Linked DNA regions of Synechococcus sp. PCC 7335. The protein of the gene in region 2 interacts with the protein of the main gene of each other region in a pairwise test. Links are inferred from orthologs where the notes say so. Each region holds a gene or a part of one and is shown on either strand. Other genes may lie near its edges.

The links. The genes of interacting proteins can lie anywhere in the genome.
Region 1: the proteins of S7335_RS18905 (region 2) and secA interact in binary tests that used the Escherichia coli proteins (3 or more experiments, as listed by UniProt). The link is inferred for Synechococcus sp. PCC 7335 from one-to-one orthologs.

What each region holds. Positions count from the first base shown.
Region 1 is NZ_DS989904.1:4,053,251-4,056,986, forward strand. What follows is about bases 1-3,299. They hold secA (preprotein translocase subunit SecA), read right to left. Parts: upstream 2,991-3,299; coding sequence 201-2,990; downstream 1-200. Other genes in these bases: S7335_RS17030 (glutathione S-transferase family protein), read left to right, coding at 1-167; S7335_RS17040 (hypothetical protein), read right to left, coding at 3,221-3,299. Also shown: more of S7335_RS17040, read right to left, coding at 3,300-3,736. UniProt on the Escherichia coli protein: Required for protein export, interacts with the SecYEG preprotein conducting channel.
Region 2 is NZ_DS989904.1:4,515,185-4,518,745, reverse strand. Bases 521-3,205 are described here. They hold S7335_RS18905 (thioesterase family protein), read right to left. Parts: upstream 2,247-3,205; coding sequence 1,794-2,246; downstream 521-1,793. Other genes in these bases: S7335_RS18900 (universal stress protein), read left to right, coding at 2,338-3,192; S7335_RS18910 (DUF2811 domain-containing protein), read right to left, coding at 962-1,195. In the rest of the region: twin-arginine translocase subunit TatC, read left to right, coding at 1-488; aat (leucyl/phenylalanyl-tRNA--protein transferase), read right to left, coding at 3,294-3,561.

The sequences.
Region 1 (3,736 bases), 460 kb from region 2 along the record:
ATGCGCCCGTAGTCATGCGCTTCAAGACCTACAGCATTGTTCTATCAGAATTAGCCACACGATATCAGAACTTCTTTTTGGAAGATTTCACGCTAAAGAAGTGGGTTGATGCAGGTAAAGTGGAAACTGAAGTACTTCTAGAAGAGGAAGTTGGAGAGCCTTGCTGATACACAAATAAGTACGCAAGAGTGCCATCGCCTCTAGACCATTTCAGATTGCTTAGCTGCAGGTTGAGGCTGGGGTTGGAATTGGAAGAGTGTATACACAACGTTGCGGCGGATACCTGTCATCATTTCTAAGAAAACTTCGTAGCCTTCGCTCTTGTATTCAATCAAGGGATCTTTTTGACCATAACCACGCAGGCCAACGGTCTCCCGTAGGGCGTCCATCTGCTGCAAATGCTCACGCCAGAGTGTATCGATCTGCTGAAGAATAAAGAATCGCTCGGCTTCCCTCATCAGACCAGGCTTGATCATATCAACCTGAGCTTCTTTGAGGTCATAGGCGATGCGAACCTGCTCCGCTAAGAAAGTTTTCATCTCGCCCATGGATAGATTCTCTAGCTGGTCTGGGGTCAAATCAGAGAGCAGGTAGACAAACTCTTGTACTTTGCTAACAACGCTAGCTAAATCCCATTCTTCTGAAGGAAGTTCTGGATTAACGTAGGCTTCGACGATGTCGTCCATGGTCTGCACGGCATAGCCTAAGACAAGTTCTTTAAGCGCTTGACCCTCCAATACGCGATGGCGCTCAGCGTAGATAGCACGGCGCTGATTGTTCATCACCTCATCGTATTCGAAGACCTGCTTACGGATGTCATAGTAGTAGGTTTCAACTTTCTTCTGGGCGCCTTCTAGTGAACGAGTAAGCATCCCGGATTCAATTGGCATGTCTTCTTCTACGCGGAAAGCATTCATTAGGCCTGCAACGCGATCGCCTCCAAAAATCCGCAGTAAATTATCTTCTAGACTCAAGAAGAACTTAGTCGAACCAGGATCGCCTTGACGACCTGCGCGGCCTCTAAGCTGGTTATCCACCCGCCTAGATTCATGGCGCTCCGTGCCAATCACATGTAGACCACCTAACTGAATTACCTCGTCATGCGCAGCTGAGGTGATTGCTTCGTAAGCTTCTAGAACCTGGTTATGAACATCGCGTAGCTTCTGGATCACGGGTTCGTCAGAAGGTGCTTTCTCTGCGGCTACCGCGATCTTATCTTCTGCGGCTAGTTCCGATAGGCTTTGCGCCCCGTATGTCTTGACTGCAAAATCGACGGCTTCTTTTAGGTTGTTCTTGATCTCAGGTGAGAGATCGGTTGGAAAGATCTGCGGAGCAACTTTCCAGGTTTTGACCTTCTTCTTATCGGCAAATCCAGCTTTCTGACGACTGTTCTTAGCCGCAGATACCTGCGCCACACCAAACTTATCGTCGTCTTCATGCTTAACTAGCCTTGGCATAAAGTACTCGCGTACTTTTAGCCGCGCCATATAGTCGGCGTTACCTCCTAGGATAATATCCGTACCGCGCCCTGCCATGTTGGTTGCGATCGTGACTGAGCCACTGCGACCTGCTTGGGCCACAATCTCTGACTCGCGTTCTACATTTTCTGGCTTGGCATTGAGGAGGTTATGAGGAACTTTGAGATCACTGAGTAGTGCAGAGAGGACCTCGGATTTTTCGACGCTAGTCGTACCCACAAGGACAGGCCGACCCGTTTCATGCATCTCAGCGCATTCTTGGGCGATCGCATTCCACTTCGCATTTTCAGTCTTATAAACCACATCGGGCAGATCACGGCGTTGGGAAGGGCGATTCGTAGGAATGATCGTAACTTCTAGCTTATAGATCTTTTCAAACTCAGCTTCCTCTGTCTTTGCAGTTCCAGTCATTCCAGAAAGCTTTGGGTACAGCAAAAAGAAATTCTGATAGGTGATAGACGCAAGTGTCTGAGTCTCAGGCTGGATCTCGACGTGTTCTTTGGCCTCAATTGCCTGATGCAAGCCGTCACTCCAGCGACGACCAGCCATCACACGGCCAGTAAATTCGTCGACAATCACAATTTCGCCGTTGCGCACGATGTAATTGACATCCTTGGTAAATAGCTCTTTCGCCTTAATTGCGTTGAAGATATAGTGCGCCCAAGGGTCCTTAGGATCGAACAAATCAGTTACATTGAGCAGACTCTCTGCTTTTTCAAAGCCTTCGTCCGTTAGCAGCACATTACGAGCTTTCTCGTCGACTTCGTAATCAACCTCATCTCCTTCTAGCTGAGCAGCAACTTCAGCCGCCTTCGTGTACTTTTCACCCGGACGTTCTACCTGCCCCGAGATAATCAACGGCGTCCTGGCCTCATCAATTAAGATAGAGTCAACTTCATCAATCACGCAAAAGTTGAAAGGACGCTGAACGACGTCTGTCATTTGCGTTGCCATATTATCGCGCAGATAGTCGAAGCCAAACTCGCTGTTAGTGCCGTAGGTGATATCGCAAGCGTAGTTCTTTTTGCGCTCTTTTGGACTCATGCCCTGCTGGATCAAACCCACACTTAGCCCTAGAAATCGGTGAACTTGGCCCATCCATTCCGCATCGCGGCGCGCTAAGTAGTCATTGACCGTTACGATGTGAACGCCTTTTCCTGAAATTGCGTTTAGATAGGCTGGTAAGGTCGAAACAAGCGTCTTGCCTTCACCTGTTTTCATCTCAGCAATTTGACCATCGTGTAGCACCATGCCACCCAATAGCTGTACGTCGTAATGACGCATACCTAAAACTCGTTTTGCGGCTTCTCTAACAACAGCAAAAGCCTCTGTTAGAATGTCGTCTATCTCTTCGCCGTTCTCTAAACGCTGCCTAAACTCAGCTGTTTTACCAGCTAGCTCATTGTCAGAAAGTGCCTGCACTTCCTCCTCAAGCAGGTTCACCTCTTTAATATCGGGCTGATATCTTTTGAGCTTACGAGTATTCGGATCGCCTAGAAGTCTTTTTAGCATGTCGGGCTGGAGAAACGACGAGCGAGGCAAGTATAGGTCAGCCCCGGAATATTAATTCTACCTAATCTTATGGGGATAGCTGACCTGTAGGGAAGGGCCGAGCAGGTCGGGTTTCCCTACAGAGAAGTCTCATGTTCAGAGATGTTACCGCTTTAAAGATGTCACTGCAGATTGAACAATACGTGTCGAGATCTCGATTCCATCTGGATTCTCAGCCTTATCGTCTCGATCTATCTATTCGGGTTCGAGATGATGTCTCGGTAGTTTTGGGTGGTAGCTGAGAGGTGGCAGCTTGTGCAAGTAAGTAAGTTGAGCGGCTGAGGAAGGTTGACTTGAGGATGAAGCGCTTGGAAGTAGTCCGAGTTAAAGAGTCTAAAGGGAGTTGGAGCGCTGCTTTTGTGAGGACGTGAGTAAGCTTGGAGGTAGTTGATGATTAGCTGCTTTTCAAAAGCGGTGATGTCACTAAGCGTCAGGCCGTAGTGTTCAGAGTCGACAACGAGGTGCTGCCAGGTCTGCGTAGGGAGAACAGCTGGCGGTAGAGCAACGTGACAGGTAGCGCATTCGTTGAGATAGATGCGGTAGCTAGCTTCGAGCCGAGAATTAATGGGATCAACCATGCCATAGGAAGTATTGGCAGTTGTGAGGGTGTTGGTGGTACTTGCAGCGCGACCTGTATCAATCGCAGTGGCCATACCACTTCCTAGCAAGACGCTGATTGCAAATGCTAGGAAGCTTGCAATCAGCAT
Region 2 (3,561 bases):
GTGGCATTTTGATTGCGAGTCCGTTTATCCTCTACCAAATTATCCAGTTTGTGTTGCCGGGACTAACTCGGCGAGAGCGTCGATTGATTGGTCCAGTAGTGCTAGGTTCTAGCATCTTATTTTTTGCGGGGCTGGGATTTGCCTATATTGCCCTAGTTCCGGCTGCTCTAAATTTCTTCATCAATTACGGTGCGGATGTGGTTGAGCAGATGTGGTCAATCGATCGATACTTTGAGTTTGTGCTGTTGCTGCTATTTAGTACGGGGTTAGCATTCCAAATCCCAGTGATTCAGCTACTGCTGGGCCTGCTGGGAATTGTTGACTCCAAGCAGATGCTATCTGGCTGGCGCTATGTACTGCTAGGCGCAGCTATTCTAGGGGCAGTCCTTACTCCTTCGACAGATCCGATAACGCAAAGTTTGCTAGGAGGTGCAGTGCTTTTTCTTTACTTTGGTGGAATTGGCCTAGTCAAAGCAATTGGGAAATAGGTAATTGTAGCTTGGTAAGTCACTTTCCTAAGATCAACAAATACAGACTAATTCTATTGATAGCTAAGTCAGCGACAGCCGATGACTCCCTAAGAGAAAACAGATTCGCTTATGAACTGGTGTGTTCTGACGGTTGATATGTTTTCAGGCTAATACTTTAGCAATAGTATGCTAACGGCTTGTTCTCTATTCATCTAGCGAAGAGTAATATTGTAATTAAATAAGAAGAATGAATTAGAACAGATAGATTAACCTATCCATAGCTTTCGTAGAAGTTAGGACATACTCACCGGCTAACATTGTTACAGGATAACAGACAACTCTAGCCACAAAGTCTACATGCAGAGTAAGAATGCACCCCTACTTTGCTATATCAGAAACTCATAGAAATTGGCTATCTAGCGATCACCTGCTCAACCATTGACAGCGATGCTCAGCTGAAGCTCTACGTGCAAGATAATATGCTAGATATACTAGGCATTTGAGCGAATCATTTCTTTGTTGCTTCCTGGCTGTTGACCAAAGAGGCTGTCTAGGTAGATGCGACTGACCTGGCGATGAGTCACACCATTTTGCATAAGGAATAGCGAAAGCGCTGCGCAGAACAAACGGTCCTGACTCCAACTAGAACGCACATCTAAATACTGTTGAATTGAAGCGTGTAAATCTTCTGGAATTTCCACTGATAAGCTGACTGTTTGTTGCACTGACGAACTCCTTACCACTGATTTATTTAGACTCAAAAATGTCACGCTTTGTTATGCCTTAGCTCCTGTTTTACAAGATGCTGTGTGGAACGAAGCGATCAACGAATGTGTTCATCAATTGTGGAGCATCCATCTAGAAATAGCAACAGATAGAACTACTGATAGAGACTTAATAGATTTTTAAAGAATTCAGGCAAGTGGCTTTCAGGGCGGTTTTTGTTACACAAGTTTACACTGCCTTCGTGATAGCAGACAGAAATATCCTAGTTGGCGTATTCCACAATTGGGAGTGAGATCCCCTCGTTTCATTCTCACCTGTGGAAAACCTCCGATCGACTTGTGGAAAACCTGTGGAAAGCTTGTGGAGAAAGACTCTAGGATACTAAGAGTTGTAAATTTATGATAGTGATGAAGTTTTTGCTGTTTTCGACAGTAGTGAGATGAGTTTTGTAGCTATCGTCACAGCGAGAATGTAGCGCTTTGAAGTAAATGCGCTGCGCAACTACTTCGTTTAGCTGATTGCTGAGTATTGCGCTACTTCCCCTCTTATATGGTTGATAACCTGCGTCTATAGTTGACAACCTGCGCTTTCTTCCGCTTACTCATTAAAATATTGAGAAATTTGGCCGATGATCTTTTTGACGGCTGCTGGTAGCTGGCGAATGACTTTGCGATCGCGTACGCTCACAGCAACCAAGGTCACCTGAGCAGTAAGACATACCTGAATAGTCTCATTCGCGTCGACAGTGACAATCTCGTATAGCCAGTTCAATCGCAGCCCCTTTACGGGTGCTAGTCGAGTCCTGACGATAGCGGTCATTCCAAGTGTCAGCGGTTGTCGGTAGCGAACTTCTAGTGCAACTACTGGTAGGTCAAAGCCTGAACTTACTAGCTGGTCAAAGGGAACATCTGCTGCGCGTAGGCACTCTACACGAGCTGATTCTAGCCAGGTGATGTATGCTCCATGCCAAACTACGCCGCCATAGTCTGTGTGATGAGGCTGAACTCTAATCGGATACTCGAACCATTTAGGACTATCTATCTTTGCCATTACATCTCAATCGTCAATAGTTGTTTACTACTTGAGTCAGTATCTCCTGGAAGTAGAGATAATCAGAGCTAGAAGTGACCAGGCTAAACCTATGATCGAAAATATCTTGCTAGCTGACTCAGGCATTGGTAATACCAGAGCGATGATGAAGGTGCTGATGCAGATTCCTAGGATCAAGCGATCGCGTCTTACCATTCTTCACGTTGTTCCTTCTCAGTCCACTTCAGCGGTTATGACTGAACGCTGGGAGAAAGGTGGCAAAATTCTAGCCGAGGCAGTGAATAGCCTTGGTCTTAACCCCGCTGAGGTAAACGCCATTTTGCGTGAAGGTGAGCCTAAAGATGTCGTAGGGAAGGTCGCTGACGAGATTAACGCTGACCTAATTGTTATGGGTTCTAGAGGACTGCAAGGTCTGCAAGCCATTATCGGTAATTCTGTGAGCCAATACGTTTTTCAGCTCTCGTCACGGCCAATGCTGCTAGTTAAAGATGATCTATATGCGATTAAGTCAATCAGGCGTATCCTAGTTGCCCTTGATAAGTCTGACTCGGCGAAGGCCAGTTTAGATGCGGCAATCGATTTTGCTCGTGATATTGAAGGCAGCGAGATTATTCTAGTCCATACGATCTCTAAGCTCAGTGGCAAGCTCGAAGAAGTTCTTCAAGATCGCCCTGAAAATGATCCAGTCCTTGCAGAGGCAGTTTCCAAAGTTCGGCGTATGGGCATTAAGTATCGCTGTCTGGCTCCGGCGGGTAAACCTGGCGAACGTATCTGTGAACTAGTCGATCAGCTAAATATCAATCTATTGGTTTTGGGCTCACCTGATCGGCGTCCAACAATTGCTAAGGGATTGCCGGATCTAGATCGGCTGCTGGGCGGGTCTCTGTCTGACTATATTCGGGTGTATGCAAATTGTCCGGTGCTACTCACCCGGATAGAAAGCTAGCACCTATAGCCATGGGCGGATGCATACTCTTCGTGAAGGCCACGCGGCCGAAGCTATAGTTCTCACTAGGGTTGCTTAGGTAGCGTTTGGCCAAACCGGATCTAGTCGAATTGGCAGGACTGTTGAATGGCGTTGTATAAGGTGGCTTCGTAGACGGCTCTGTCGATCTCAAAAGCACCAAATCTAGCCAAATGCGGATTGAGAATCTGGACATCGAAGAGAGTGAACTGACGCGATCGCAAATGATTCACTAGCATCACCATCGCTGCTTTCGAGCCTTCAGGAATTCGGTAAAACATTGACTCGCCAATAAACACGCCGCCAAGGCAGATGCCGAGGAACCCCCCTGCTAGCTCGTCTCCTTGCCAA